3 regions of the Ideonella margarita genome follow, and region 3 is predicted to be linked to each of the others. Evidence: predicted binding sites of a transcription regulator. Region 3 holds the regulator's gene; each other region holds the start of a gene.
What was found. Region 3 encodes sigma-54, which starts transcription at its own class of promoters, with help from an activator protein. Its sites were predicted from a motif close to TGGCANGNAANCTGCTTT; they were not measured.
Positions count from the first base shown of each region.

Region 1: AACH00_RS10785 (pilin) is a predicted target of sigma-54. The motif match lies at 1,844-1,861, and genes of this name have one in related genera.
Region 2: AACH00_RS16040 (ammonium transporter) is a predicted target of sigma-54. The motif match lies at 7,571-7,588, and genes of this name have one in related genera.

Region 1 is NZ_JBBUTI010000006.1:310,998-321,383, reverse strand. Features, by position in the region: gene AACH00_RS10800 (CHASE2 domain-containing protein) at 1-251, shown strand, start outside; gene AACH00_RS10795 (MBL fold metallo-hydrolase) at 248-1,033, shown strand; gene AACH00_RS10790 (pilin) at 1,274-1,720, shown strand; gene AACH00_RS10785 (pilin) at 1,935-2,381, shown strand; gene AACH00_RS10780 (pilin) at 2,506-2,949, shown strand; gene AACH00_RS10775 (hypothetical protein) at 2,962-4,842, shown strand; gene AACH00_RS10770 (GtrA family protein) at 4,839-5,336, shown strand; gene AACH00_RS10765 (NAD(P)/FAD-dependent oxidoreductase) at 5,333-6,907, shown strand; gene AACH00_RS10760 (PglL family O-oligosaccharyltransferase) at 6,958-8,715, shown strand; gene moaC (cyclic pyranopterin monophosphate synthase MoaC) at 8,738-9,217, opposite strand; gene AACH00_RS10750 (M48 family metalloprotease) at 9,351-10,386, shown strand, end outside.
Region 2 is NZ_JBBUTI010000011.1:146,285-156,670, forward strand. Features, by position in the region: gene AACH00_RS16000 (alpha-D-ribose 1-methylphosphonate 5-triphosphate diphosphatase) at 1-970, shown strand, start outside; gene AACH00_RS16005 (ABC transporter ATP-binding protein) at 1,002-1,679, opposite strand; gene AACH00_RS16010 (HD domain-containing protein) at 1,712-2,308, opposite strand; gene phnE (phosphonate ABC transporter, permease protein PhnE) at 2,330-3,142, opposite strand; gene phnD (phosphonate ABC transporter substrate-binding protein) at 3,164-4,156, opposite strand; gene phnC (phosphonate ABC transporter ATP-binding protein) at 4,266-5,141, opposite strand; gene AACH00_RS16030 (DNA alkylation repair protein) at 5,242-6,384, opposite strand; gene AACH00_RS16035 (DUF4399 domain-containing protein) at 6,406-7,278, opposite strand; gene AACH00_RS16040 (ammonium transporter) at 7,675-8,877, shown strand; gene AACH00_RS16045 (porin) at 9,090-10,064, shown strand.
Region 3 is NZ_JBBUTI010000006.1:126,066-136,451, reverse strand. Features, by position in the region: gene AACH00_RS09980 (LysR family transcriptional regulator) at 1-227, shown strand, start outside; gene AACH00_RS09975 (PsiF family protein) at 300-614, opposite strand; gene AACH00_RS09970 (serine/threonine-protein kinase) at 752-2,116, opposite strand; gene argS (arginine--tRNA ligase) at 2,304-4,016, shown strand; gene AACH00_RS09960 (SPOR domain-containing protein) at 4,013-4,714, shown strand; gene AACH00_RS09955 (thiol:disulfide interchange protein DsbA/DsbL) at 4,756-5,400, shown strand; gene lptA (lipopolysaccharide transport periplasmic protein LptA) at 5,597-6,202, shown strand; gene lptB (LPS export ABC transporter ATP-binding protein) at 6,199-6,969, shown strand; gene AACH00_RS09940 (RNA polymerase factor sigma-54) at 6,976-8,490, shown strand; gene AACH00_RS09935 (THUMP domain-containing class I SAM-dependent RNA methyltransferase) at 8,487-9,824, shown strand; gene AACH00_RS09930 (energy transducer TonB) at 9,799-10,137, opposite strand; gene AACH00_RS09925 (methyl-accepting chemotaxis protein) at 10,151-10,386, opposite strand, start outside.

The DNA of each region.
Region 1 (10,386 bases), 180 kb from region 3:
GCCGTCATCAAAGCGTGACCGTCTTCACACCGCTGAAGGCAGCGGCTGCGGATCGTCTCAAAATCGACGCACAGTTGCGACTTTGGGCGCTTGCCCTTGAGGCGCAGCGGCAGCAACATGCGATGGACGCTGCGACGCACCTGCAGGCCCTGCGGGAGTTGCTGGATGCTGCTCCCCACAGTTCCGGGCCACTGGCCTCGCTGGCAGCCAACCTGACCGCTCAACTCGACACTCCGCCGGCTCCCGAATGATCGCTCCCTCCGTCCGCGTCCTGGGCTGCTCCGGCTCCATTGCCAAGGGCAACCGCACCACCGCCTTCCTGCTCGACAACGACATCCTGATCGACGCAGGCACGGGCGTGGGCGACCTGACGCTGGAGGAGATGAGCCAGATCGATCACATCGTGCTCAGCCATTCGCACCTCGACCATGTGCTGGGCGTTCCCCTGCTGGCCGACAGCGTGATGCGCCGCCGCCGCGGTCGTCCACCGATTCGGGTGCTGGCCCTGGAGGCCACGCTCGACGTGCTGCGCCGCCACCTCTTCAACGACCAGCTGTGGCCCGACTTCACCAAGCTGCCGCAGCCGGACGCGCCGGTGCTGGAACTGGTGCCGGTGCGTCTGGGCGACGTGCTCACCCTGGGCCAGCAGCAGCGCAAGCTGGAAGTTCTGCCCGCCCTGCACAGCGTACCGGCCATCGGCACGGCCGTGGAAGGCCTGCGCGGCTGGTGGGTGTACACGGGCGACACCGGACCGAACCCGATGCTCTGGGAGTGCCTGCGCGGCCGGCCCTTGAGCCACCTGACCATTGAGGTGGCGTTTCCCGAGTCTGAACACGCGCTGGCGGGAGCCAGCCTGCACCACTGCCCCTCGACACTGGCCAGCGAGTTGCGGCACCTGCCGCCGGGTGTACATGTGCAGCTGACGCATGTGAAGCCCGGCGACATGACCGCCGTGCGCTCGGACCTGGCCAAGCGCCTGCCCGACACGGTGTTGCATGCCCTGCGCGCCGGGCAGCGATTCCTGATCGACTGACACGACTTGGCTGCGCTGCTGCGCGCGGAATGTCACTTCGGGGACGCCGAAATTGTCCCGGAACCCAGCGGGGTGACGTTTTTTGTCAGCTTTGCCTGACGCCACCCCTCAGCCAGCGTGATTTACCTCACACATTGCCCTGGCATGAGTCTCGCAATGGGATTGGTACATCGCGTGATCTGGACCGTCGTTGGGCCCACGCTCGTTTTGCCCCTGAATTCAACTGCTGGAGTTTTGCTCATGAAGCGTGTGCAACAAGGTTTCACCCTGATCGAGCTGATGATCGTCGTGGCGATCATCGGCATCCTGGCTGCCGTGGCCCTGCCGGCCTACCAGGATTACATCGCCCGCTCGCAAGTGTCGGAAGCCTTCACTTCGGTCGAAGGTGCCAAGACGGCGATTGCTGAATACGGCCAGGTCAATGGCGCATATCCAAGCGGAACCACCAAGCCGTCGGTCACCGATCTGGCTGTTGCTGGCAAGTACAGCTCGGCTGCCGTCACCGCCTCGACCGGCGTGATCACCGTCACGATGGGCGCGGCCGGCACCGTCAACGCCGCTGTCGCTGGCAAGACCATCACTTTCACGCCGCCGGTGCTGACCGCCGTGGGCAACACGCTGACCTTCGCTTGCGCTTCTGGCAACCTGGCCCAGAAGTTCCTGCCGAAGTCGTGCAGCGGCACCTGATAGCTCAAGGATGACCTGACAATTTTTGTCAGGTCATCGCGCCACTGACACGAATTGACAGACTTTCCCGCCCATTTTTGTCAGGGAAAGTGCAGAAGTCACAGGAAACAGGCGCCAAAAAGCTGGCACAGCAATCGCTTGGTTACCTAGGCATCAAATTCAGAACCCCCAGGTTCACTTCTTCCCCCCACCCGGATTTTTACTGGAGTCCAATATGAAGCGCGTCCAACAAGGTTTCACCCTGATCGAACTGATGATCGTCGTGGCGATCATCGGCATCCTGGCTGCCGTGGCCCTGCCGGCTTACCAAGACTACATCGCCCGCTCGCAAGTGTCGGAAGCCTTCACCTCGGTCGAAGGCGCCAAGACCGCCATCGCCGAATACGGCCAAACCAACGGCGCTTACCCTGACGGCACGACCAAGCCGTCGGTTACCGACCTGGCTGTTGCTGGCAAGTACAGCTCGGCTGCCGTCACTGCTTCGACCGGCGTGATCACCGTCACGATGGGCGCAGCCGGCACCGTCAACGCCGCTGTCGCTGGCAAGACCATCACCTTCACCCCGCCGGTGCTGACCGCCGTGGGCACCACGCTGACCTTCGCTTGCGCTTCGGGCAACCTGGCCCAGAAGTTCCTGCCGAAGTCGTGCAGCGGCACCTGATAGCTCACAGCATCTGAAGAAGGGCGGCGCAGCCTGTGGGCTTCGCCGCCCTTTTTTTGTCCGACGGCCAATCGTTACCGGTTGTAGTGCCCGGACGCATCCAGACACCTCAAGGGAGCACACCATGAAAACCGCGCAACAAGGTTTCACGCTGATCGAGTTGATGATCGTGGTGGCCATCATCGGCATCCTGGCCGCCGTGGCCTTGCCGGCTTACCAGGACTACATCGCCCGCTCGCAGATGTCAGAAGCCTTCACCTCGGTGGATGGCACCCGCGTCACCGTCTCGGAATACGGTCAGACCAACGGCATCTACCCCGGCACCAGTACCAACCCGTCAGCCGCCAGCCTGGCGATCACGGGCAAGTACGGCACTGCGGTGGTTGCGGCTGACACCGGCGTCATCACGGTCACCATGGGTGCAGCAGGCACGGTCAATGCAGCGGTGGCTGGCAAGACAGTGACCTTCACGCCGCCCACGCTGGCGGCCACCGGTACCGCCTTCAATTTCGCCTGCTCGTCCACTGCGGCCCAGAAATACCTGCCCAAGACCTGCAGCGGCACCTGATCCGTCCACACCTTGATTCAAGCTCTCAACCAGCGCGCCGGCGCGCGCTGGCTCAGCCCTGCGGCACTCTGGATGCTGGCGGGCCTGCTCATAGGCAGCTGGTGGCTCGGAGCCCCTTACATGGGCCTGGGCCATGATGCGTTGTATTACGCAGGCGATGCCCTGCGCAGAAGCGTTTTTCCGGGCCTGCAGCACGACCCCTTCTTCGGCACCGGCAGCCAGGGCAACTTCACGCTCTATCCGCATGTGTTCGACGCGCTTCTGGGCCACACCGACATTCATACGGCAGCGCTGATTCTGACCATCAGCGCCAAGCTGGTCTGGCTGGTTGCGCTGGCAGTGATGTGCCGTGCCGCTCTCCAGCAGCAGCCACGCTGGGTGCTGGCCTTCGCGCTGGTGCTGGCACTGCCCACCGCATACGACCCGCAGCGCATCCTTTCCTACGGCGAGTCCTTCACCACCCCCCGCCATTGGGCCGAAGCGGTGGTGATGCTGTCGATTGCTGCGCAGTTGCACGGCAGGCCGTGGCTGGCGCTGGCCGGCTCGCTGCTGAGCTGCACCATTCACCCGCTGATGGGCCTGGCGGGCTTGATGCTGAACGTGTTTGCGCTGCCCGGCCGGTGGCGTCTGATCGTGATGGCCGCAGGCGCCTTGTCCGTCGCGACGCTCTGCGCGCTCGGTCTGGGGCCGTTCGCCCACGTCTTCGCCACTTACGACGACGCCTGGTGGGAGATTGTCCGCACCCGGAACTCGATCGCCACCATCTACCCCTGGGACGCCGACATGGTGGCCAAGGTCGCCGCCTGGCTGGCCTTGTGGCTGCATGCCACGCGACGCCTGGGTAATGACCCTGCAGCCCAACGCACGGCCTGGGCCGGCATTGCAGGCACCATGGTCTTGCTGGGCTTCTTCGCCATCGGCGCGCTTTTCCACAATGTGCTGCTGGTCAAGCTGCAACTGGTTCGGGGCTGGTGGCTGGCACAGGTACTGGCGCCCATCTTCATCGTCAAGGCGATGGCCGACGTGCATACCTGGCGCCCGGTGGACCGCATGGTGGCGGCCCTGACCATGGCCGCGCTGATGACCGACCTGTGGAGTTGCCTGGCCATGGCCGCTTGCGCCCTGGCACTGGCCAACCTGCCCGCCGTGAACACCTGGCTTGAAAAGCGCCTCGGGCCGACGCTGGGCCTGGCGCCCTGGCTGGCTTATGGCGTTCTGGCCATCACCGTGGTCACCCGGCTGGCCCGGATTGAATTCAACGCCGTGGCCTACAAGCTGCTGTGGAACGACCCGCACCCGCTTGTCACCGCGTCGGCCTCCGAGCCGGCGGTGATGATCGGCCTTGGGCTGGCGCTGCTGTGGCTGCTGCGAACCGTATTCAAGGGCCGCCTGCCTGCGCGTGCTGGCGCCGTTCTGGGCCTGACCCTGGCATCGACCGGGCTGGGGTTCTGGCTTCACCAGGCCCAGGTCAAACTCGACCATGACCCCGAATGGGAGGCGGCCCTGCGTCGGGAAATTCCCGCCAACGCCACCGTGCACTGGGACAACAACCTGCCGCTGGTGTGGATTCTCCTCGGCCATCCGGCCTACGCCACGTCGCCGCAAACCGCAGGCGCCTTGTTTGACCGCCCCACCGCCATGGAGCTGACACGCCGGCTGAACTGGCTGGATCAGCACCATCTCGGCACCGGGCAAGACACCTCACTCCGGCAGAGCGAACAAGGCCGCTCGGCCGGCTATGACGACATCGTCCGCGCCTGCGCTGATGAAGCCCTGGACGTGCTGCTGCTCGACCACGAGCGCGCCGGGGCGACCAAGGTCTTCCGCCGACCAGGCAAGCCCCCGATCTCGATCTTTGATTGCCGCGCACTGCGGACTTCAGGAAAGTCATGAGCGCCTTCAGCCCCTCCCTGCCAGCAGAAACGCCCGACGCAGGCCGATCGGCCGCTGCGGGCAAGCGCCTGTCGACCCAGCGACTGCAGCCCCTGCTGGGTGAAGCCGCGCGCTACCTGGTGGCCAGCGCCGCGGCCCTGGCGGTAGACATGCTCACGCTGACGCTGCTGGTCGAGCGCGCCGGCTGGCACTACCTGTGGGCCGCCACGGCCGCCTACCTGCTCGGCACCTTCGTCGCGTTTTTCATCAGCGTGCGGTGGGTGTTCAAGCACCGTGCCTTCACATCCTGGCTGGCTGGACTGGGCGTGTTTGCGCTGCTCGGTCTGCTGGGCCTCGGGGTCAATCTATTGGTCATGTGGGGCGCCACCGAGGCGCTTCATACCCCGTATCTGCTGGCCAAGGTGCTGGCCGCCGGGACCAGCTTCATCGTCAATTTCAGTGCTCGTCGTGTGGCCCTGTTCATGCAGCGTCACCGCCATCCCTCACATCCATGACCCAAGTCATCATCATCGGCGCCGGCCCGGCCGGCCTGACCGCAGCGCGCGAATTGCAGCGCGCTGGCGTTTCCCAGATCACCGTGCTGGAGGCCAGCGCCGACATCGGCGGCCTGTCGAAAACCGTCAACTACAAGGGCAACCGGATCGACATCGGCGGCCACCGCTTCTTCTCGAAGTCGGACTGGGTGATGGACTGGTGGCGCGACAGCCTGCCCATCGCGCTGCCTGAGCCGCGGGTGACGGAGTCGGAATTCCGCCTCGGCTACCAGGGCGCACACCGCCTGCTGGGTGCTGGTGAAATCACGGCCAGCGAGAGCGATGCCGACGTGATGCTGGTGCGCAACCGCCTGTCGCGCATCCTGTTTGGTGGCCAGTTCTTCGACTATCCGCTCAAGCCCGGTTTCGACACCGCGCGCAAACTCGGCCCGGTGAAGTGCGTGAAGTTCGGCGCCAGCTATGTGGCCTCGGCCATGTCGCCGATCACGCCGGAAACCTCGCTCGAAGACTTCTTCATCAACCGCTTCGGCAAGCAGCTCTACCTGCAGTTCTTCAAGGAATACACCGAGAAGGTCTGGGGCGTGCCGTGCAATGAGATCAGCGCGGCCTGGGGCGCGCAGCGCGTGAAGAGCCTGTCGGTGACGAAGATGATTGCGCATGCCGTGCGCAAGGGCTTCAAGCGCGATGCCGCCGCCGAGCAGACCTCGCTGATCGAACACTTCCTGTATCCGAAGTTCGGCCCTGGCCAGATGTGGGAAACGGTGGCCCGCCGCTACGAGCGCGAGGGCGGCCAGCTGATCCGCGACGCGCGTGTGACCGGCCTGCACCGCAGCGATCGCCGCATCACCGGCGTGAGCTTCCAGCGGCCTGACGGCAGCACGCAGCACCTGCAAGCCGATCACGTCATCTCGACGATGCCGGTGAAAGAGCTGACCCTGGCCCTGCAACCGGCCCTGCCGGCCGAGGTGACGGACATCGGCGCGAACCTGCTGTACCGCGACTTCATCACCGTGGGCGTGCTGTACCGCAAGCTGCACCCGACCAAGGCGTCGATCCACCCGCGAACCCACCTCGTGCCCGACAACTGGATCTACATTCAAGAGCCGGGCGTGAAGGTCGGTCGTCTGCAGATTTTCAACAACTGGAGCCCGCACCTGGTGGCCGACCCGAACACCGTGTGGGTCGGGCTGGAGTTCTTCGCCAAGGACGACGACGACCTGTGGGCGATGAGCGACGAGGCCCTCAAGGCCCTCGCGCTGAAGGAAATGCAGCAGATCGGCATGGCCCATCCGGAAGATGCTCTGGACGCCACCGTCATCCGCATGCCCAAGGCCTACCCGGGCTACTTCGGCAGCGCCTATGCGGCGTTCCCGAAGCTGCAGGCCGCGCTCGATGACCTGAGCAACCTGTTCCTGATCGGCCGCAACGGCATGCACCGTTACAACAACCAGGACCACTCCATGTTGTCGGCCAAGGCCGCGGTCGACGCCATCGTTTCAGGCCGCAGCGACAAGGCGCCGATCTGGGCCATCAACGTCGACGACGAGTACCACGAAGACGAAGAGAAATGACGCGGTGGCGGGCGCCCGATAATGCCGGCGCCCCCTTGAGACGCTCCTGCATGCCACAACCAACGCCTGAAACCACACCGTCGATCTTCGTGGGCGGTCTGCTCGCCATGGCGTTGCCGGTGCTGCTGGCCTTCAACCTCAGCCCGTCATCCACGGTGCTGAACCAGTTGCTGGCGGTGGCAGGCTGGGGCGCCCTGCTGTGGCTGGTGCCCAGCAACGGCCACGCATTGCGGGCCGCGCGACCTGCGGCTGCCCTGCTGGGCATGCTGGCGTTGCTGATGGCCGCCGTGGTGTGGTCCTGGTCGGCCAGCCTGCCCTCCTCGCTGGCGCTCTCGGCGCTGGCCAGCCTGGCGTGTGCGGCGGTGCTGGTGGCTTATGCCCAGTGCGCCGCCGGGCCCGACCGCCCAGACGCCTCCGACACCGCCGAGCCCTTGTGGATCGGCTTGCTGGTGGCGGGCGTGCTGAGCGCCGTCATCGCCGTCATTCAGGTCTTTGCGCCGGGCTGGCCCGACGGCGAATTCATCGCTCGCTCCGGCCTGGTCGGCCGGGCCGTGGGCAACCTGCGTCAGCCCAACCACCTCAGCACGCTGCTGCTGTGGTCGCTGATGGCGCTGGTGCCGCTGGCCCAGGCCGGCCGCGCGGCCGGGCTGCGCCTGCACGACGCCGTGCTGGCAACCCTCGCCACGCTGATGGTGCTGGCGGTGGTGCTCACGGCCAGCCGGACCGGCGTGCTGGGGGTACTGATGCTCGGCCTCTGGGGCGCGGTGGACAAGCGCCTGCGCGGCCGCGTGCGCATCGCCCTGCTGAGCGCCCCGGTGGTCTACGTCATCGGCTGGGCGCTGCTGGCCGCCTGGGCGCATGCCACACAGCACACCTTCGGCGGCGAGGCCCGCCTCGGCGAGGCTGACTTGTCCTCATCGCGCTTCGGCATCTGGGCCAATGCGTGGTCGCTGGTGAAGGCGCAGCCCTGGACGGGCGTGGGGTTCGGCGAATTCAACTTCGCCTGGAGCCTGACGCCCTTCCCCGGCCGCCCGGTGGCTTTCTTCGACCACACCCACAACGTGCTGCTGCAGTTCCTGGTGGAGCTGGGCCTGCCGCTGGCCGCGCTGCTGACCGGGCTGATGCTGTGGGCGCTGTGGCAGGCGCTGGTGCGCAGCATGCAGGCAAGTGGCCCGAATGCGGCCGGGCAGCGCGCGGCCTTCATGATCGTGCTGCTGGCCGGCGTGCACAGCCTGCTGGAGTACCCGCTCTGGTACACCTATTTCCTGCTGCCCACGGCCTGGGCCTGGGGGCATGCGCTGCGCCCGGCTGAACCAGACACCACCTCAAGCGACAGCCCTGCCAGCCATTGGCCGATGGTGGCCGGTGGATTGATTCTGGTGGGCACCCTGTTTGCAGGATGGGACTACAGCCGCGTGGTGGTCATCTACGCGCCGGGCGGCAGCGCCCTGCCCCTGGCCACCCGCATCCAGCAAGGCCACGGCAGCGTGTTTTACGGCCACCATGCCGACTACGCAGCCGCCACCACCACCGAGCCGCCTGCACAGGCGCTGGCGGCCTTCCAGACCACCACGCATGCCTTGCTCGACACCCGTTTGATGATCGCCTGGGCGCGCGCGCTGGCAGATTCCGGGCGGGTCGACGAAGCTCGCTACCTGGTCGACCGGCTGCGCGAGTTCCGCAACGCCGCCGCTGCCAGCTTTCTGGCCGAATGCGATGACGCGGAGCGGCAACCGCGTCCGTTCCAGTGTGAGCCCGCCAGCGACAAAGGCAGCGGCAACATCAGCTGGCGCAACTTCACCCGCTGAGGACTTGCGCGGGCTTGAGCGCTCAGTCAGCCACCCAGTGCCCTGACTTCCCGCCCTGCTTCTCCACCACGCGGATGTCGCCCATGGTCATGCCGCGGTCCGCGGCTTTACACATGTCATACACGGTGAGCAGGCCGACCTGCACCGCGGTCAGGGCTTCCATTTCAACGCCGGTGCGGCCCAGCGTTTCGGCCGTCACCATGATGTGCACGGCGCTGCCAGCCTCATCAAGCGTGAATTCCACCGCCACGCGGGTCAGCGGCAGCGGGTGGCACAGGGGAATCAGGTCGGCCGTGCGCTTGGCGGCCTGGATGGCGGCGATGCGGGCAATGCCGATCACATCGCCTTTCTTGGCCTGGCCGCCGGCGATCAAGGCGAAGGTGGCAGGCAGCATGCGGATGGTGCCGGTGGCGCGCGCCACGCGGTGCGTTTCCGCCTTGGCAGCCACGTCCACCATGTGGGCCTGGCCTTGGGCGTCGAAGTGGGTGAGAGGTTGGCTCATGCAGCGGCAATCCGGTCGAAACAAGTCGGTGCCATGATAGCGGGCGAACTTTCGCAGCCGGCCCGGGTCAGACCGGGCCGAACCGATTCGAGGATGGCTCGCTTTGACGTTTTCCAAGCCCCCGATGGCGCCCATGCCCACCGCCCGATTGGCGCACCTGACACTGGCTGCCGCCTTGTGGGCCGTCTGGCCCGCGCCCGTCGCCCATGCCCAGGTTCAATTGCCGGCGCTGGGGGATTCGGTGTCCGGCGACATGGACATCCTGGCCGAGAAGCGCCTGGGCGAACGCATCATGCGCGAGCTGCGCCGCGACCCCGACTTCCTCGATGACCCGACCTTGAGCGAATACATCGATGCGCTGTGGCAACCCTTGCTGGCCGCCGCCCGCGCACGCGGCGACATCGACACCGACATCGACCGCCATTACGGCTGGGACACCTTCCAGGTGCAAGACCGCAGCGTGAATGCCTTCGCGCTGCCCGGAGGCCACGTCGGCATCAACCTCGGGCTTATCGGCATGACGGCCACCAGCGACGAGCTGGCGTCGGTGCTGGCCCATGAACTGACCCACGTGACGCAGCGCCACATCGCGCGCGGCATGGCCAACTCGGCGCGCCAGAGCACCGCCTCGATGGCCGCGATGATCCTCGGTCTGATCGTGGCCAGCCGCGCCCGCAGTGCCGATGCTGCGCAGGCCGTCATCATGGGCAGCCAGGCGGCGGCCATCCAGGGCCAGATCAACTTCACCCGCGAGATGGAGCGCGAGGCTGACCGCATCGGCCTGCAGTTGATGACCACCGCCGGCTTTGCGCCGGGTGGCATGGCCGCGATGTTCGAGAAGCTCGAAGCCAACGGGCGGCTCAATGACAACAACCTCTACCCCTATCTGCGCAGCCACCCGCTGACCATCGAGCGCATCAGCGAGGCCCGCCTGCGCATGCAGGGCAGCGCGGCCACGCGCACGCCAACGCTGGTCTGGCATGCGCTGATGCAGGCCCGCGCCAAGGCCCTGATGGACCGCAGCGACACTGCCTTGCAGCGGCTGCAGGCCCAGGCGGCACCCGGCGCACCGGTGGCCGATTTGCCGCGCCTGGCGCAGCTGTACATGGCCGGCCTGGCCTCGATGCTGCTGCGTGACTTTGACAAGGCCGAATCGGCCATCCAGAGCG
Region 2 (10,386 bases), on a different contig from region 3:
GCACACCGACAACCTGGAGCGGCACGTCACGCCGCGGCCGAAGGTAAACTTTCCGATGCAGGGCGCCCTGCAGGCGCACGACGCTGAAATTGCCGCGGCCGGCATCACCACCGTGCTGGACGCCATCGGCGTGGGCGACCCCTACGGCGAAGGTTTCCGCTCACGCGATCAAAGCCTGCTGCTGAGCCTGCTGGATGAGCTGGATGCGGCCGGCGTGCTGCGTGCCGATCACCACATCCATGTGCGCTGCGAACTGCCTGCCCCCAATGCGCGCGAGCTGTTCGAGCCCTTTGCCCACCACCGGCGCCTGCGGCTGATCTCATTGATGGACCACACGCCGGGACAGCGGCAGTGGAGCGACATCCAGCATGCCCGCGTGTACTACACCGGCAAGAAGGGCTGGAGCGACGCCAAGTTCGACGAGGAAGTGCGCATCGCGCCTGAGCGCCAGGCCCTGTACGCCGAGCCCAACCGGGCCTGGTTCGCAGACTTTGCCCGCACGCACAACGTGGCCCTGGCCACTCACGACGACACCACGCTGGCGCATGTGGACGAGGCGGTGGCGCTGGGTGCGGGCATGAGCGAGTTTCCGACCACGCTGGCGGCCGCGCGCCGCGCCAAGGATGCGGGTTTGTGCACCGTGGCGGGTGCGCCGAACGTGGTGCGGGGCGGTTCGCACTCGGGCAATGTCTCGGCGATCGAGCTGGCCCGCGAGGGCGTGCTGGATGCGCTGTCGTCTGACTATGTGCCGAGCAGCCTGCTGCAGGCCGCGTGGCGCCTGCAGGCCGATGCAGGTTTCAGCCTGCCCGAGGCCGTGGCGGTGGTGAGCCGCCGCCCTGCCCTGGCCAGCGGCCTGAATGACCGCGGCGAGCTGGCCGTGGGCCTGCGCGCGGATGTGCTGCGGGTGCGACAGGTAGGCACGCTGCCGGTGGTGCGCGAGGTGTATGCCCGGGGGCGGCGAGTGGCTTGAGGCGCTGCCAGGCCTTGGCGGTTGAAGGGTCTCAATCGCCCAGATCAAGCGCTGCGCTGAGCGCCACCTGCGCCAGCGCGGCCGGCACCACGTAGTCGGCCACCACCCAGGCACGCTGGGTGTTGGCAGCCGCCACCAGCAGCTCACACAGCACCCGGCTGGAGCGCCCGTCCAGCGCGGCGAAGGGTGTGTCGAGCAGCGTCACATGCGCACCACTGGCCGCAGACACCACCAAGCCCATCTTGCGACGGCTGCCTGCCGACAGCATGTAGAACGGCTTGTGCAGGTGCTCGGCCAGCGCAAACGCTTCCACCAGTTGTGCCGCAGTGTCAGCCTGCCAGGCCGGGAAGGCCCGGCTGCGCTCGGCCATCCAATCGGCCGCCACGAGCGCGTCCAAGGTCGGGTCGGTCGGCGTTTCAAGGCTCGTGGTGGTGGCCGGCCCGAAGGCAGGCCGCGCCACTTGCCAGACCAGCTGTCCCACCTCGGGCCCATTCACCCGAGCGGTGCCGGCCATCAGCGCCAGCAGCGTCGATTTGCCCCGGCCTTCACCCCCGGTGATCCACGTCAGTCCGGGCTGCAGCGCCAGTTGCAAGGGCAGCAATGTGCTGCCGTTGGGCAACGGGCCGCCGGCACCGGTGAGGTGCAGCAGCGGCGGGCTGTTCTGTGCGGTGGCGTTGGCGGCGACTGGGTCAACGGGCTCTGAGCTCATGGCGGCATTTTGCCGCCATGCCCGATGCAGCTTCAGCCGAAGTTGAAGGCACCAATGTCGGTGCGCGGGCCGGCATGCACCTCTTGCCGCAGTTGCTGCAGCATGGCCAGGTAGTAGTCGAGCGGCGGAGTGCGCTTGCCGGCTTCCTTGGCCAGGTCGTCCCAGCGGCGCAGCGCCAGCGCGTGGCGCGAGAACGGCATGGCATCAAACACCGCGCGCTCGGCCAGGCTCATCGGCCCGCCCTGCAGGCTCAGCGAATGCACCGAGGCCGGGCTGAGCGTGGCGAGATACCCGGGCGTGGCCGACACCAGATAACGCTTGGCTTCCACATGCAGTCGCACGGGCTCAGCCACCGCGGGGCCGAACGCCCGCATCAGGAAGGGCAAGGCGCGCAGTTCGTGGGCGTCGTCCATGTCATCGGGCACATGGTCGTCGGCCTCCAGAAAGTGGCCGATGTCGTGCAGCAAGGCTGCAGCCACCAGCGTAGGTTCCGCATCGGCCCATTCGGCCAGCTGGGCGCATTGCAGCGCGTGCTCCAGGGCCGTGACGGGCTCCTGGCGGGCGCCGTCGTAATGCTTCTGGCCATGCAGCTCGAACAGTTGTTCGATGCGGGCAATCACGTCGTCCATGAAGGTCTCCTCCGGTCGGGTTCAGACCATGGCCTTGCGCAGCCGCGCAGAGACCACGTCAATCAGCGTGACAGTGACGATCAACATCAACAGCACCGCACAGGTCTGCGGGTACTGGAAGCCGCGGATCACTTCCCACAGCACCATGCCGATGCCGCCCGCGCCCACCATGCCCACCACCGAGGCCGAACGGATGTTCGACTCGAAGCGGTACAACGCGTAGGAGATCCACAGCGGCAGCACCTGCGGAATGACGCCGTAGAGCACTTCGGCCAGCGGGTGGGCGCCGGTGGCGCGGATGCCTTCCACCGGCTGGGGGTCGATGGCTTCCACGGCCTCCGAAAACAGCTTGGCCAGCACGCCCGTGGTGTGCACCCACAGCGCCAGCACACCGGCAAACGGCCCCAAGCCCACCGCCACGACGAAGATGAGAGCGAACACCATCTCGTTGATCGAGCGGCAGGCATCAAGCAGGCGGCGCACCGGCTGGTGCACCCACCACGGCGTGATGTTGCCTGCGGCCAGCAGCGACAGCGGCACCGAGCCCACGATGGCCAGCGCCGTGCCCCACAGGGCGATCTGCAGCGTCACCACCATCTCTTCGAGGTACTGGCGCCAGTCGGTGAAATCGGGCGGGAAAAAGCCGCGGGCGAACTCGGCCATGTTGGCGCTGTCGCGCCACAGGTCTTGCGGCCGCATGTCGGCGCCTCGCCAGCTGCCGGCCAGCACCGCCAGCACCACGGCCCAGGCCAGCAGGCTGGCCAGTGACGCGCGGGGCGCCGGCGGCACGGCAGACATCGGGCTGGTGGGTGCGTGCATCGAAGTGACAGTCATCTGGCGAAGGCGTCGAAAGGCTTATTGGGCGCTGGCGGTCTGGCGGCCCAGCTCGTCCAGGCGGCGGTCGATGTCTTGCAGCTTGCGCGCCTTTTCATCAGCGGCCAGGCCGGTGTCGGCATCGACCTTGGTGCGCTCGCGGGCCAGTTCCAGCTGGCGGATCGGCACGAGCTGGCGGTTGTCCGACTTCACGAAACCGGCCAGGGTCAACGTCTTGAGGATGTCCATCTCGCGGCTGTCGCGGCCGTACTTCATGAAGAACTCGGCGAGGCGGCGCTTGCTGTCAGCGTCCAGGTCCTTGCGCCAGACGATGGGGTCGCTCGAAATCAAGGGCGAGCGCCACACTTCACGCAGCTCGGCCGCCTTCTCGGGCATCTTGATCTTCATGCGGTCGACGCCGTCGCTGGCCACCGTGGCCACGTCCACCTGCTTGTTGGCCACAGCCAGGATGTTGGTCTCGTGGTTGGCGCGCACGACGCGCTTGAAGTCGCGGGTCGGATCGACCTTGTTCTGCGCGAAGGCGTAGTAGCCCGGCACCAGCGAGCCGCTGGTGGAGTTCGGATCACCGTAGCCCAGGTTCAGGCTGGCGCGGGCCTTGATCACGTCGTCCAGCGTGCGCAGCGGGCTGTCCTTGTGGACGATCATCAGGCTGAAGTAGCCCTGGTTGCCGTCGGCCTGGGTGACCTTGGCGAACACCTCGGCGCTGGCGCGGTCCACGGCTTCCATGGCCGACTTGTTGCCCATGTACGCCACTTGCACCTTGTTGAAACGCATGGCTTCGATCACGCCAGCGTAGTCAGGTGCGAAGAAGGCATTGACCTTCAGACCGGTGCTCTTCTGCAGGTCGTCCAGCAGGGGCTGCCAGGCGCTCTTCAGGTTGTTCGACGATTCGGTGGAGATGATGCCGAAGCTCAGCTCACGCGGGGCAGCGGCCGTCTGGGCCTGCACCGAGGTCATGTTCAGCCACAGGGCGGCGGTGGTGGCCAGCAGGGCCAGGGTGGAACGTCGTTGCATGGTGAAGTCGTCCTTGCGTGACAGGTTGGCAGGCAGGTGATTCGGGATGGGCCGGCGGTCAGGGCCGGCGGTCAGGGCCGGCGGGGTTCAAGCGCGGTTGAGGGAGGCCTCAAGCGGCCTTCAAGCCGGGGTGGTTCAGGTGGAAGCCGGGCAGCGTGTCGGTGGTGTCTGGCAGTGGCACGGCGGCGCCCGGTGCAGGCAGCAATTCATCCAGCTGCGTGCCGTACAGGTCGCGCAGGCGCTGCGGCGTGAGTGCGGCGGTGGGGCCGTCGTACACCACCTCACCGGCGCGCAGCGCCACGGTGCGCGGGCAATAGGCGAAAGCGAAATCGACCTGGTGCAGCGACACCAGCACGGTCACACCCAAGTCGCGGTTCACTTCAGCCAGCAGGCCCATCACGCGGCGTGAGGATTCCGGGTCCAGCGAGGCGATCGGCTCATCGGCCAGCACCACTTCTGCGCCTTGCACCAGCGCACGTGAAATGGCGGCCCGCTGTTGCTGCCCGCCCGACAGGGTGGACGCGCGTTGCCAGGCGCAGCGCTCGATGCCCACGCGCTGCAAGGCGCTGAAGGCCCGCTGCAATTCGGCCTGCGGAAAGCGGCCCAGCAGGCCACGCCACAGTGGCAAACGGTGCAGGGCCCCGGCCAGCACGTTGGTCATCACGGGCAGGCGATCCACCAGATTGAACTGCTGGAAGATGACGGCCACGCGGCTGCGGGTGGCTCGCACATCAGGCGCCAGACGGCCGCCCTGCTGCACCCGGCGGCCCAGCACGTTGATGCGGGAGGCACTGCCGGCATCGGCCTTGTGCAGGCCGGTCAGGTGCCGCAACAGGGTGGACTTGCCAGAGCCGGAAGCGCCGAGCAGCGCCACCATCTCGCCGCGGCGAACCTGCAGGCTCACGCCGTTCAATGCCGGGCTGGCACCAAAGTGCTTGTGCAGTTGCTGCACGTCGATGACGACGTCGGCCGAGTGATCAGACATGGCGGGGCTCCTTGAGAACCCCGCAATCATCTAGACCACATGTGACGCAGCCGTGATGCTTGGATGACAGCTTGTCATCCACCGCAAGCGCGTTGGGGCGCTAGACGTGCAGCAGGAACTGGGCTTCAGCCACCGGCGTGCCGTTGACCTGCAGCACCACCCGGTGAGTGCCAGCAAAGTAGCGGCGGCTGGTGATAGGCCGGACCGGGTGCTGACGCTGCAACTCGCGGGTTTCGCCGGGTGCGAGCGTCAGGCTCCAGCCCTTGAACACCTTGGGGCTGGTCTGGCCGTTGGCCTTGACGTGGTGCACCACGTAATCCACCACCAGCGTCTGCGGTTGATCAGCCGTGCTGGCGAGCGTGACGGCCATCGGCAGGCTGCCTCCCAGGTGCACCTCGGACGCCTGCAGCGCCAGCGCCGCCTGCCCCAGCAAGGGCTGGCCCAGGCCCCAGGCCGACAGCGTGGGCGCATGGCCGTCCTTCACCAGGCTGCGGCTGGCGTGGCGCAACAGGCTGCGGCGCGCGGCCGTGGCGGCGGGCAGGTGCTGATGCAGCCAATCGGCCACCAGACCGGGGTGGTCCTTGGCGATGTCGTTGAGGTGATTGGCCACGCTGCGGCGCACATACAGGCTGGGGTCATCCTGCAGAGCCAGCAACAGCGGCAGGCTGGGTGTCGGGTCCGCAACCAGCGCCTGCAGGCGCAAGCCCCAGGGCAGACGCGGCCGGCTGCCTTCGCTCACCAGGCGGCGCACATGGGCGCTCGGGTCATTCACCCATTGGTGCAGGATGGGGTAGACCTGCTCGGGCGCGGCCTGGATGAACGGACGAATGGCGAACTCGGCCGAGAAGCGCTGCGTCAAGGCGTGCAGCGCAGCCATGGCGCGGGGCACATCATGCTGGCCCGCACGGGCCACAAACTCACCCAGCGGCCACACCACCCAGCCGGCCAGGCCGTGCGGGCCGGCGCGGAGCTGGCCCAGGTCATCGCCCTGGCTGTCGGCATTGCCTGGCGGCGCCAGCGCGGCTTCAATGACGCTTGCCGCATCACCAAAGTTGGCCGGCAGGTGGGCTTGCAGCGCCGTGGCGATCTGCATGGCGCGGGCCTTCATGTCGAGGCCGTCGAGCCCATCTGACGCCTGCCGCGCGAATGCCACCGCGTCAAACAGCGGCCAGGCACGCTGCAGGTGCTGCGCCGCCAGCGCGACGGTGTCGGTGTTGATCAGGTTGCGAAAGGGTTCAGCCATGGGCCGGCAGCTTAAGCCAGCTCAGCGCTCAACCCGGAATGCGGTGGCCGGGCCGGTGGCCAGCACACGGTCGGCCTGGGTGTTGTCGATGAACTCGACGCTCACGGTGTAGGCCCCGGGCGGCGGCGACAGCCACAGCTCCGTGAAACCGTTGGTCAGCGGCAGCACCACCTCGGGCGCCCCCTCAGGCTTCAGCTTTACCCGGAAGTGCCCGGTGCCCTTCTCCTTCAGCGCGGTGCTTGACACGTTCAAGCCGCTGGCATGCAGGGCCACACGGAAAGGTGGCTTCACCGTTTCACCGGCCCCGGGCGCCAACACGGCCACGCCGGGCACCACCAGGCTCTTCGGATCAACGCCGGGGCGCTTGCGCTTCACGATGACATGCAGCGGCTTGCTGAACACGAAATTGGGAATGTGCTTTTCGTCAGCCAGCACCAGACGCAGCTGATAAGCGCCGGGCGCCAGGTTCAGCACGGTCTCCATCTGGCCTTTGCCGAAGTGGATGTACTGGTCGTTGAACGGCAGCGGCTTGTTGAAGTCCAGCGGCAGATCGCGGTTGATCAACAGGTGGTGATGGCCGGTGCCCGCCACCGGCGCCACGATGGGCGCCAGGCCCATGCCTGTGAGGCCGAACTTCACCAGATATGGCGTGTCGATGGTGTCGCCATCGGCGAGGTTGCTGAAGTAGGCCTCCTTGCGCAGGCGAGGCGCGGCCACCACCCAGGGGTGGCTGGGGCCGCTGATGGCCTGCGGCGCGGCGGCGGGAGCCGGCTGCGTGTTGACTGGCGCCGGTGTGGGTGCCGGGGTGGGGACTGGCGACTGGGCAAACGTTGGCGCTGCCCACGCCCACAACAACAGGGCGACAAACAGGGCGGGTGGAGACAGCAGCGTCAAGATCAAACTTTCATTTCAAGGCGGCGGGCGGGCAGCGCGCGCTGCGGGCCGCACAAGCCCGACAGTGTGCCGCAGGCCTTCGGCTTGTCAGCGGCGGCGGCACTGGCCAAGTTCGGGATGGCCCCGGCGCCATTCATGCGTTGGCAACCCACCGCGAAGGCCCCACTGCCATCAAACGGCCACCAAAGCCGACTACGCACACAAAAGGTGCGCAAAGCACCATAAGCAGGCATTTATAGGTACGCGGCCGCCAAGTTTGGTGCAGCGAGCCCCACAGCTTTTGCACCAAAGCTGGAACACGATTTGCTAATTTTGGTGCGCCTGCGCCCTCAACGGGTGCACGCGCGGCGCCAATCGCAGCGGCCGCGGTATCAACTTCCACGTTGGAGACTTCCCATGGATCAGGTCAAGCAAGGCACGGATGCCTTGTTCATTTTGCTGGGCGCCATCATGGTGCTCGCCATGCACGCCGGTTTCGCCTTTCTGGAACTGGGCACCGTGCGCAAGAAGAACCAGGTGAACGCGCTGGTCAAGATCCTGGTCGATTTTTCGATCTCGACGGTTGTCTACTTCTTCGTCGGCTATACCGTGGCCTACGGCGTCGATTTCTTCAGCGGTGCAGAAACGCTGGCTGCCAAGAACGGCTACGAGCTGGTCAAGTTCTTCTTCCTGCTGACCTTCGCTGCGGCCATTCCGGCCATCGTGTCGGGCGGCATTGCCGAGCGTGCCCGGTTCGGCCCGCAACTGCTGGCCACGGCCGTCATCGTCGGCGCCATCTACCCGCTGTTTGAAGGTGTGGTGTGGGGCGGCAAGTTCGGTGTGCAGGCCTGGATCAAGGACGTCGCCGGTGCCGAGTTCCACGACTTCGCGGGCAGCGTGGTGGTGCATGCCGTGGGCGGCTGGATTGGGCTGGCGGCTGTGCTGCTGCTGGGCGCCCGTGCCAACCGCTACCGCAAAGACGGCGCGATGAGCGCCCACCCGCCTTCAAGCATCCCGTTTCTGGCGCTGGGCGCGTGGATTCTGGCGGTGGGTTGGTTCGGCTTCAACGTGATGAGCGCGCAGACCATCGACAAGATCTCTGGCCTGGTGGCGGTGAACTCGCTGATGGCCATGGTGGGCGGCACGCTGGTGGCTGTGCTGATGGGCCGCAATGACCCCGGCTTCGCCTACAACGGCCCGCTGGCCGGCCTGGTGGCCGTGTGCGCAGGCTCTGACCTGATGCACCCGGCAGGCGCCCTGGTGGTGGGCGGCATCGCCGGCGCGATCTTCGTCAAGCTGTTCACCCTCACGCAGAACAAGTGGAAGATCGACGACGTGCTGGGCGTGTGGCCCCTGCACGGCCTGTGCGGCGCCTGGGGCGGCATCGCCTGCGGCATCTTCGGCCAAAAGGCCCTGGGCGGCCTGGGTGGCGTCACCTTCAGCGCCCAACTGCTGGGTACCGCCATGGGCGTGGCTTGGGCACTGGCCGGTGGCTTCGCCGTTTACGGTGTCATCAAGGCCACGATGGGCCTGCGCCTGACGCAGGAAGAGGAATTCGAAGGCGCCGATTTGTCGATCCACAAGATCGGCTCGACGCCTGACCGCGAAGTGTCCTGGTGAGCTGACAGGCCAGGTGCAGTAACCACCCCGCATGACGAGCCTGTGACATATCCGGCCGCCTCCAGGGGGTAGTGACCTGGGGGCGACGCTGTGACAACGGCACCGGGAGGTGTCTACAAACTGTCACACAGCGTTGGTGAAATCCCCAGCAGTTCGAGACACAGACGGCCCAGCCCTCTGCGGACGCCTCACCCCACGTTGGAGATATCACCATGAACAAGCAAGTCATCGCCCTGGCCGCCCTGGCCCTGATCGGCACCGCCGCATCGGCTCAATCCACCGTCACCGTGTACGGCAAGCTGGACCAATCGGTTGGCAAGCCTGTCGGCAGCACCGACAAGCAAGTGATGGACCTCGCCGGCAGCCGTCTGGGCTTCCGCGGCACCGAAGACCTCGGTGGCGGCCTGAAGGCCATCTTCGGTCTGGAGCACCGCTTCAACCCTGACAACGGCACCTCGGCTTCGTCGTCGACCTTCTGGAACGGCTACAGCCTGGTCGGCATCTCCAGCGACTTCGGCACCGTGGCCCTGGGCCGCCAGTACGTGGCTGCCTACATCGTGCAGAACGAAATCGACCCGTTCGGTGGCGACACCGTCGCTGCCCTGCGCGACATCGGCGTGCGTCCGCGTCTGTCGGCCATCAACGCATCGGAAGTCCGCATCGGTGACACCCGCGTCGCTGACGTCGTTCGCTACGACGGCAAGTTCGGCCCTGTCGCCGTTGCCGTGAGCGCTGGCGAAGCCCCTGCCGGCAAGCCGGATCGCCCGACGTCGTTCGCCGTGACCTACAAGGACGGCGCCCTGTTCGCTGGCCTGTCGTACGAAAACCCGGCCAGCGCCAACGACCAGCTGATCACCGTGGGTGGCACCTACGCCCTGCCGATGGTGACCCTGGCCGCTGCCTACAGCTCGGGCAAGACCACGACCGACCTGTCGACCAAGTCGTTCCTGATCGGCGGCACCGTGCCGATGGGCAGCCTGGACATCAAGTTCGGCTACGCCAAGACCACCAACGACCAAGCTGGCAGCGCTGCTGACCAGACGCTGGGCAAGATCGGCCTGGGCCTGCACTACAAGCTGTCGAAGCGCACCAAGGTGTACGCCGACATCGCCAAGGTGAACGGCACGCTGACCCCTTCGACCACGTCGAAGAACGGCTACGACCTGGGCATCCAGCACAACTTCTGATCCTGTCCGGGGCATCCGGGGGGATGCCCCTTCCTTTGCTTGGGAACAGACTTCATGAGCCACCTTCGGGTGGCTCTTTTTTCGTCTATGCGATGAGTATTTGGATTGTGATGGCCTGGGATTCGACGTTCAGGTGCAAGGGCCAGCGCGGGGTGATTCACCCGGGTTGGCGGATCGATGCACGGCCGGTTGGGATTACTACAGGTTAAAGCGCGCGGCAAAGAGCGAAAGCTGCATCCGGGTTGCGGCACGGCAAATTTGACGACGTCAACAGCGGCCAGTGATGCGACGAAAGCATCGTTCTGTAGAACCCCGTGCTGAG
Region 3 (10,386 bases):
AGGGCATGGGGCTGGCCTGGCGCAGCACGTGGGAGGTGCAGGGCGATCTGGCCGCTGGCCGGCTGGTCAGCGTGCTCGATCAGTTCGCAGCACCCCCCAACGGCATCTACGCCGTGTTCCCGAGCGCCCGGCACCTGCCGCTGCGCGTGCGCCTGTGGATCGACTTCCTCAAGCACAGCTATGGCGACGCGGCCTACTGGAGCCGCCCGCCCAGCATGACGCCCTGAAAGCGCGACACCAATGAAAAACGCCCGGCTGAACCGGGCGTTGGCAGGCGGCGCAGATTGCGCCGGAAGCGCTTACTTGCTCAGGCATTCCTTCATGAAGGCCTTGCGTTCGTCGCCCTTCAGTGCCTTGGTCTTGGCGTCGGCGTTGCAGGTCTTCATCTTGTTCTGCTGGGCGGTCTTGCCATCGGCCTTGGCGCTCAGGCATTCCTTCATGAAGGCCTTGCGCTCGTCGCCCTTCTTGTCGCCGGCGTTCTTGTTGCACGAGCCCATCTTGCTTTGCTGCGCGGTCGGGGCCTTCTCGGCGGCGGGGGCGGCCGGGGCGGCGGCTTGGGCGAAGACGCTCAGTGCGGCGCCAGACAACAGAACAGCGGTGAACAGCTTTTTCATGGGTGCTCCTTCCTAGGGATGTGGGTGGGCATGAGTGCCACACGTCATGGAATCAGACCCGCGCCGTGCTGGCAAGCACTAGAAACGCGCGGACGTGGCGTTTGGTGCACACCGCGCCCAAACAGATCACGGCTTGTTCACAGAATGCGTCTAGGGTGCGCCAGCGCCTCGTGCGCGGCATGCAGCCGGCGCACCAGCACCTTGATGAAGGCTTCGTCGAAGCGGTGCCGGGTTTCGCCCGACAGCGCGCCCAGCGTGTCCGGCGTGAAGCACAGCGTGGTGGCCGGTTCGGCCACGGTGACGTCGGTGGCGTGGCGGCGCAGGTCGGGGTTGGGCGCGAGGTAGGCCATCTCGCCCACCGAAGTGCCCGCGCCCAGCCGCGCCACGCGCTGCCCGTCGCGGAACACCTCCACCTCGCCCTGGGCAATGATGTGGAAGCTGCGGCCCTCCTGGCCCCGCTTGAACAGCTTGTGGCCGTAATGGAAGCGTTGCCAGCGGGCGCGGTGCACGACTTCCCACAGGGCCACATCGTCGAAGCCGGTGAAAAACTCGAGCGAGCGCAGCAGCGTGAAGCGCTCCGAGTCGAGCACCTTCTGCAGCCGGCCGCGCGGCACCAGGTGCTGCGCAATCAGCGCCGACAGCGACGCGGCGAAGCTTTCCCAATCGGCCGGCCGGCCTTCACGCGATTTGTTCAGCGCGCTCTGGATGACGCCGTCCAGCGCCGCACTCACGCCTTCACGGCAGCCGATCAGCGAGGGCGGGTCTGAATGCCAGACCTGCTGCAGCAGCGCGCCCTGGGTCTCGGCCTGGAAGGGCGGACGACCTGCCACCAGGTGGTACAGCACGGCGGCCAGCGCATAGATGTCAGCGCGGCAATCGAGCGTCGCGCCGTCGAGCTGCTCGGGCGACATGTAGGCCAGCGAGCCCACGCGGTGCACCTGGGTCTGGTCGGCGGTCAGGTTCAGGGCGCTGCCGAAGTCCGTCAGCTTGATGTCGATGACCTCGTCGCCGTCCATCACGGCCAGGATGTTGGCCGGCTTCACATCGCGGTGGATGATGCCCTGCCGGTAGACATAGCCCAGCGCCATCGCGCACTTGAAGCCGATTTCCACCACCTGCTCCAGCGGCAGCAGCTTCGCCGGGCTGCAGAACTCGCGCAGCGTCACACCGGGCACGTACTCCATCACCAGGTATGGGGCGACGGGGTCGTTCACCGCGTCAAAAATCTGCACCACGTTCGGATGGTTCAGGCGGCCGACCAGCTCGGCCTCGGCGGCGAAGAAGCGGCTGGAGAAACGCTGCTCCAGCGCCGACTGCCCGGCCTTGTCGCGGGCCTGCTTGATGGCCACGTCACGGTGGTGAAAGTCGTCGTGGGCGAGAAACACCTCGCTGGTCGCCCCTTCCCCCAGGCGGCTCTGCACCGTGTACTTGCCGATGTGGGTCGGCAAGCCGCTGCGCGCCATCGGCACGGTGGTCACCACATGGTCGGAAGAGTCGTTCACGTTCAGCGGGGCTTGGTGATGGGTCAAGGACAGCGGCGACACCCGCAGGCGGCGAGGCCGCCGGGCGGCAGTCCGGGCCCCGATCGTCGCCCGGCTCGCGGCGGTGCAGTGCGCCGAACAGGCGGGCTGAGCGCAGTCTTTTCCGGGCCGGTGCGTTGGTGGCAGAGGGCAAACGTAGAATCAGCGCATGATCCAAGCCAAGGCAGAGCTCCAGCGCGCGCTGGCCGCTGCGGTCGCGCAGCTGGCCCCTGACGCCGCCCTCACCCCCCAATTCGAATCGCCCAAGCAGGCCGCCCATGGCGACCTGGCGATCACCGCTGCCATGCAGCTGGCCAAGCCCATGCGCTCGAACCCGCGCGCCGTGGCCGAACAACTGATCGCCGCCCTGAACCAGCAGCCTGCCGTGCAGCGCTGGGTCAGCAGCCTCGAGATCGCCGGTCCGGGTTTCATCAACCTGCGCCTGGCCCCCGCGGCCAAGCAGGCCGTGGTCGACGAGGTGCTGGGCGCCGGCGAGCGATTCGGCTGGAAGGACGCGAACGGCCAGAAGCTGATGCTCGAGTTCGTCTCGGCCAACCCGACCGGCCCGCTGCACGTGGGCCATGCCCGCCAGGGCGCGCTGGGCGACAGCCTGAGCCACCTGTTCGAAACCCAGGGTTTCGACGTGCTGCGCGAGTTCTATTACAACGACGCGGGCGTGCAGATCGCCACGCTGGCGACCTCCACGCAGTGCCGCATCAAGGGCCTGAAGCCCGGTGACGCCGGATGGCCCGAGAGCGCCTACAACGGTGATTACATCGCCGACATCGCCGCTGACTTTCTTGCCCGCAAGACCGTCAAGGCCGATGACCGCGAGTTCACCGCTTCCGGTGATCCGGACGACCTCGACAGCATCCGTCAGTTCGCCGTGGCCTACCTGCGCCATGAACAGGATCTGGACCTGCAGGCCTTCGGCGTGAAGTTCGACAGCTACTTCCTCGAATCCAGCCTCTACAGCTCGGGCCGCGTGGCCGACACCGTGGACAAGCTGGTGGCTTCGGGCAAGACCTACGAGCAAGACGGCGCGCTGTGGCTGAAGTCGACCGACTACGGCGACGACAAGGACCGCGTGATGCGCAAGTCCGACGGCTCGTTCACCTACTTCCTGCCGGACGTGGGCTACCACGTGGCCAAGTTCGAGCGCGGCTACACCACCTGCATCAACTGCCAGGGCACCGACCACCACGGCACGATTGCCCGGGTGCGCGCAGGCCTGCAGGCCGTGGGTCTTGGCATTCCGGAAGGCTTCCCGAGCTACGTGCTCAACACCATGGTGCGCGTCGTGCGTGACGGCGCCGAGGTGAAGATCAGCAAGCGCGCCGGCAGCTACGTCACCTTGCGCGACCTGATCGAGTGGACCAGCCGCGACGCCGTGCGCTTCTTCCTGATCAGCCGCAAGGCCGACACCGAATTCACCTTCGACATCGACCTGGCCCTGAAGCAGAACGACGAGAACCCGGTGTTCTACGTCCAGTACGCCCACGCCCGCATCTGCTCGGTGCTGGCCCAGGGCGAAACGCAAGGCATCACGGCCGACGCGCTGACCCAGGCTGACCGCAGCCTGCTGACCGCGCCGACCGAGCTGTCGCTGATGCTGAAGCTGGCCGACTACCCCGAGATGCTGGCGAACGCGGCCCGCGATCTGGCGCCGCACGACGTGGCGTTCTACCTGCGCGACCTCGCCGCGGCCTTCCACAGCTATTACGGCGCCGAGCGCTTCCTGGTCGACGACGCGGCCCTGGCCCGCGCGCGGCTGTCGCTGCTGGCTGCCACCCGCACGGTGCTGCGCAATGCGCTGGCGCTGCTGGGCGTCAGCGCCCCCAACCAGATGTCGCGCGACACCCCCGCGCAGGAGACGGCATGAACGCCCTGGCTTCCCGGTCCTTGTCGCGTCAGCGCGGCGGTTTTGCGCTCGGCCTGATCGTCGGCCTGCTGATTGGCCTGGCGCTGGCGCTGGGCGTGGCCCTCTACATCGCCAAGGTGCCCGTGCCCTTTGTCGACAAGGTCGGTCACCGCAGTGCCGAGCAAGACGCCGCCGAGGCCGAGAAGCTCAAGACCTGGGATCCGAATGCCGGCTTGGCGGGCAAGCAGGCCCCGCGTCCGGCCATGCCGGCTTCGGGCGCTTCGGCACCCGCTGCGGCTGCGCCCATCGTGGCTGCGCCGGCCTCTGCGGCCACGGCAGCCGCCAAGCCGGCGTCGCGTCCTGACGCCGCCGCCGAGCCGGCCAAGTCCAGCCGTGACCCGGCCGCCATCCTGGCGGGCCAGTCGCCGGCACCGGCCGCCGCGGCCACGCCGTCGCCCGGTTCGGTGAAGGACGGCTCGATCTACTTCGTGCAGGCCGGCGCTTTCTCCAGCGCCGACGACGCCGAACAGCAGCGCGCCAAGCTGGCCATGCAGGGCTTTGCCGCCAAGGTCAGCGAGCGTGAGCAGAGCGGCCGCACGGTGCACCGTGTGCGCATCGGCCCGTTTGAAACCAAGGACGACGCCCGTGCCCAGCAGGAGCGTCTGAAGTCTGCCGGCGCTGAGTCGGCGCTGGTGGCCGTGGACCGGCCGAAGCCCTGAGCTTTTTGCCCGGCTGTTTTTCACCTCACCCATTGCCTGCCATGAACCGTCGCGACTTTTCTGCCCTATCCCTGGCTGCATCGGCAGCCATCGGCCTGCCTCAAGCGGCCCGCGCGCAGGGCGCCCCGGCGGAAGGGGCGCAGTACACCCGCCTGGCCCAGCCGGTGCCGGTGGCGGCCAGCGGCAAGATCGATGTGGCCGAGTTCTTCTGGTACGGCTGCCCGCATTGCAATGCGCTGGAGCCCGAGTTCGACGCCTGGGCCCGCAAGCAGCCGGCCGATGTGCAGGTGCGCCGCGTGCCGGTCGGCTTCACGCCCAGCCATGAGTTTCACCAGAAGCTGTTCTACGCCCTGGAGGCGCTGGGCCTGCTCGACAGCCTGCACCGCAAGGTGTTCAACGCCATCCATGTGGAACGCAAGCGCCTGAACACCGAAGCCGACGTGCTGGCGTTTGCCGCGGCCAACGGCGTCGACGGCGCCAAGCTGGTCGAGACCATGAAGTCGTTCAGCGTGATCGGCAAGGCCCGCCAGGCCAAGCAGCTGACCGAAGCCTGGCGTCTCGACGGCGTGCCGGCCATCGGCGTGCAGGGCAAGTTCCTGACCTCGGCTGCGCTGACGGGCAGCCACGCTGCGGCGCTGGCCGTGACCGACTACCTGGTGGCGCAGGCCCGCAAGGCACGCGGCTGAACAACCGGGGCCGTGCCGGCGACTGATGGCTGGCGGCGCCCGGCTTGATGTTGGCGGCCCGCGGCAGCCTGCAAGCTGCACGCAGGGCGTCCGTGCGTGACACGCTGCCCGTTGTTTGTGCCCCCCATTTGCCACCGTGGTGCGCGAGGGCGGGGCTCAGGCGCGTAGAATCGTCTGCAAGTTTCATGCCCCGCCAATGACTTCACACCCTCTGTTTCGTGCCCTGCTGGCCACTGCTGCGTTGCTCGCAACGGCTGCGGCATGGGCGGAGAAGGCTGATCGCAACAAGCCGATGGTGGTTGAAAGCGACGGCAAGCAGGCGGCCTCCGTCGACCTGAAGACCAAGACCACGCTCATCAAGGGCAATGTCTCGGTCACCCAGGGCAGCTTGCTGATCAAGGCCGACCGCATCGAGGTGCGTGAAGAGGCGCCGGGCCGTTTCACCGCCCGCGCCGTGGGCCAGGCTGGCGAGGCCGCCAGCTTCCGCCAGCGCCGTGACCGGCCGGACGAAGTGGTCGAGGCCGAGGCTGACCGCATCGACTACGACGGCGGCAATGAGCGCGTGCGCTTCGTTGGCAGTGCCAAGCTGCGCGTGCTGCGCGCGGGCAAGGTGTCCGACGAAGCCAGCGCCGACACCATCACCTACGACCAGCGCGCCGACACCATCGTCTTCGAAGGCGGTGCCGCCACCGGCCCGGGCACCACGGGCAAGGCCCGCCTGGTGTTCACCCCGCGGGCGGCCGAGCCTGACCCCGCGCCGGCACCAGCCACCAACCGCAACGGCGGCGGAGACGCCCGTTGAGCACCGCGGCGGTTGCAGGGTCGGCCGAGAGCCGGCTGGAGGCCACTGGCCTGCGCAAGGCCTACGGGGCACGCACCGTGGTGCGCAATGTGCACCTGTCGGTGGGCGCCGGTGAAGTGGTGGGCCTGCTGGGCCCGAACGGCGCCGGCAAGACCACCACCTTCTACATGGTGGTGGGCCTGGTGCGCTGTGATGCCGGCGAGATCCGCATCGACGGCCAGCAGATCGAGCGCAAGCCGATCCACCAGCGCTCGCGCCTGGGTCTGTCGTACCTGCCGCAGGAAGCCTCGATCTTCCGCAAGCTCACGGTCGAAGAGAACATCCGCGCCGTGCTGGAGCTGCAGTACGACCCACAGGGCAAGTCGCTCAAGGCTGACGAGATCCAGCGCCAGCTCGACGGCCTGCTGAACGACCTCAGCCTGACCGGCCTGCGCGATTCCCCCGCGCCTGCGCTGTCGGGTGGTGAGCGTCGGCGAGTCGAGATTGCCCGCGCGCTGGCCACCCAGCCACGCTTCATCCTGCTGGATGAGCCGTTTGCCGGCGTTGATCCGATCGCCGTGATCGAGATCCAGCGCATCATCAGTTTCCTCAAGGCGCGTGGCATCGGTGTGCTGATCACCGACCACAACGTGCGCGAAACCCTCGGTATCTGCGACCGGGCCTACATCATCAGTGAAGGCGCTGTGCTGGCCGAAGGGACGCCTGAACACATCATCGAGAACCCGGACGTGCGCCGGGTCTATCTCGGTGAGCACTTCAAGATGTAAGGCGGCATGAAACCGACTCTGCAGGTTCGCCTGTCCCAGCATCTGGCGCTGACGCCCCAGTTGCAGCAATCGATCCGGCTGTTGCAGCTGTCTACCCTGGAGTTGCACCAGGAAGTCGAGCAGATGCTCGAACAGAACCCCTTCCTCGAGCCCGAGGAAGACGCCACCCCGTTCGATTTCAGCGCCCCCGACCGCGCCTCGGCCAGCACCCGCGAAGAAGCGGACTCGGCCGGCAGCAGCGTGGGCGAAGGCGGCGAGGAGCCGGCCACACTCGACGCCGCCGAGTTCGGATCGACCGAGCGTGACGATTGGGAAAACGGGACCGAGCGCGATGACTTCGACGGCATCCGCGAGACGCCCAGCGCCGGCAGCGGCACCGCCAGCGGCGACGAGGACTTCGAGCCTCAGGAGCGCAATCGCCACGGCCCGTCGCTGCAGGATCATCTGCGCCAGCAACTGCTGGGCATGCGCCTGAACGCGCAGGACGCCGCCGCGGTGCATGTGCTGATCGAATCGCTGGATGACGACGGCTACCTCGACGGCACGCTGGAAGACATCGCCTCGCGGGTGGCCGACGTGCTGGGCATCACCGGCGATGAAGCACGCGAGGAACTGCTCGATCAGCTGCGCTGCGGCCTGCGCTGGTTGCAGAGCATGGAGCCCACCGGCGTCGGTGCGGCCAACCTGTCTGAGTGCCTGGTGCTGCAGCTTCGCCAGCGCGCGGCCAGCCCGGGGCGCGCCTGCGCCATCACCATCGCTCAGGGCCACCTGGACCTGCTGGCCCGCCGCGACATCAAGAAGCTGATGTCCCTGACCAACTGCGACGAGCCGACGGTGAAGGCGGCGCAGGCCATGATCGTGGCGTGCGAACCCAAGCCCGGCCGGCCGTTTGTGCATGCCGAGAGTCTGGTCATCGTGCCGGATGTCATCGTGATGAAGTCGGGCCGCAACTGGAAGGTGGTGCTGAACCCCGACGTGATGCCCAAGCTGAAGGTCAGCGACCTGTACGCCCAGGCCATCCGCGGCCAGCGCGGCGCGGGGCACTTGTCTGCCCGGCTGCAGGAGGCCCGCTGGTTCATCCGCAACATCCAGCAGCGCTTCGAGACCATCCAGCGTGTGTCGCAGGCCATCGTCGAGCGGCAGAAGGCGTTTTTCACCCACGGTGAGATTGCGATGAAGCCGCTGGTGCTGCGCGAGATCGCTGACGAACTCGGCCTGCACGAATCGACCATTTCGCGCGTCACCACCGCGAAGTACATGACCACGCCCTACGGCACCTTCGAGCTGAAGTACTTCTTCGGCTCGTCGCTCAACACCGATGCGGGCGGCAACGCCTCCAGCACGGCGGTGCGCGCCCTGATCAAGCAGTTCGTCGCGGCTGAAAGCACCGTCAAGCCCTTGTCGGACAGCCAGATCGCTGACATGCTCGAAGAGCAGGGCATCCAGGTGGCCCGCCGCACCGTCGCCAAATACCGCGAAGCGCTGAAGATCGCGCCCGCCAACCTGCGCAAGGCGCTATGACTGAAGACAACTCCGCACCGCGCCGCGTGGCCGCACCCGCCCGCACCGCGTCGGACATCGAGACCGGCGTGCTGTTCCTCACCTGCGCGGTGGGCACCGAGCCCTTCCTGCTCGACGAATGCGCCCGCCTGCTGCCCCCCGGCACCCAGCTGGAGGCCGGCCGCGGCGGCGTGTATGTGGACGGCGACATCGACATGGCGATGCGCCTGAACCTGGGCAGCCGCCTGGCCCAGCGCGTGCTGTGGCAGGTCATCGACGGCCAGTACCGCGACGAGCACGACCTGTACGACATGGCCTGCCGGGTGCGCTGGGACGACTGGATCACGCCGCGCAACACGCTGCGGGTGGATGCGTCGGCCTGGCGTTCACCGCTGCAGAGCCTGAATTTCGCGGCCCTGCGCATCAAGGACGGTGTCTGCGACGTGATGCGCAACGCCTGCGGCGAGCGCCCCAGCGTCGACACGCGTTTCCCCGATCTGGCGCTGGTGCTGCACCTCGGGCCCGAATACGCGAGCCTGTCGATCGACCTCTCCGGCGAGGCGCTGTTCAAGCGCGGCTGGCGCGAGGTCAAGGGCGAGGCCCCGCTGAAGGAAACCCTGGCCGCCGCGATGCTGGCTGCGGCCGGCTGGCATGGCCGCGAGGAAGACGGCGGCTTGCTCGACCCCTGCTGCGGCGCCGGCACCATCGCCATCGAGGCGGCGCAGATCGCCTGCGGCATTGCGCCCGGCATGAACCGCCGCTTCGCCTTCGAGAAGCTGCTGCCCTTCCGTGACCACCTGGGCGACCTGCGCCGCCTGCGCGAAGACGCCGAAGACGCCATCCATGCGCCGCGCGTGCCCATCTGGACCGGCGACGTGTCGTTCCGCATGACCGACTTCGCCACCCGCAACGCCGAGCGCGCCGGCGTGCTGAAGGCCATCGATTTCAAGACCGGCGATGCGCTGCAACGGCCCGCCCCGGCGGACCACGGCGTGATCATGATGAACCCGCCGTATGGTGAGCGGATTGCGCCCAAGGGCACGGGCCAGGGCCCGGCCGGCATGGCGCGGCCTGGTCGGTTTGCCGAGCGCGACACCGCGGGCGAAAAGTTTGAAGGCGCGGCCGATGCAGGCGAGTTCTACGCCCGCCTGGCAGCGCACTGGAAGAAGCAGTACGCCGGCTGGACCGCCTGGGTGCTCACACCCGAGGCCAAGCTGCCGACGCTGATGCGGCTGAAGGAAAGCCGCCGCGTGCCGATGTGGAACGGCGCCATCGAGTGCCGCATGTTCCGCTTCGACATGGTCGCGGGCTCCGCCCGCGACAGCCGCGTCACTCCTGAGAAAACACCAGTCTGATGTCGGCGGAGTCCGGCTTGCCGGACCCTTCGAACTTCCACTTCATCAGCGCTGCGGTGGCGGCCCCCGAGAACACCTTGGCGGGTGCGGGAATCGCTTCGACGATCTGAACGTCGGTCACGTTGCCGGCGCCGTCGATGCTCACCTTGGTCTTCAGCACGCCGTCGTTCACCTTGCGGCGGATGGCTTCGTCCGGAAACTCCGGCGGCACCTTCTTGATGATCTTCGGATCAGCGTGGGCGGCCGGTGCCGCCACGATCAGGCCACCCAGCAGGGTGGCGGCCAGCAGGCTGGAGATGGAACGCTTGTACATGGGTAATGCTCCTTCAGACCGGGGCCGCCAGGGCCGCGCGGGGGGTGTTGTCGATGCGAAAAAACTCGACCGTGCTGACCAGCCGGTTGGCGTGGCTCTTCAACGATTCGGTGGTGGCGGCCAGTTGTTCGACCAAAGCCGCGTTTTGTTGAGTGGTCTGGTCCAGATCGGCCACACGCTGGTTGATCTGGCCGATGCCGGCTTCCTGGTGGTGGCCGGAACTCGACACGGCCTCGATCAGCTCGCGCA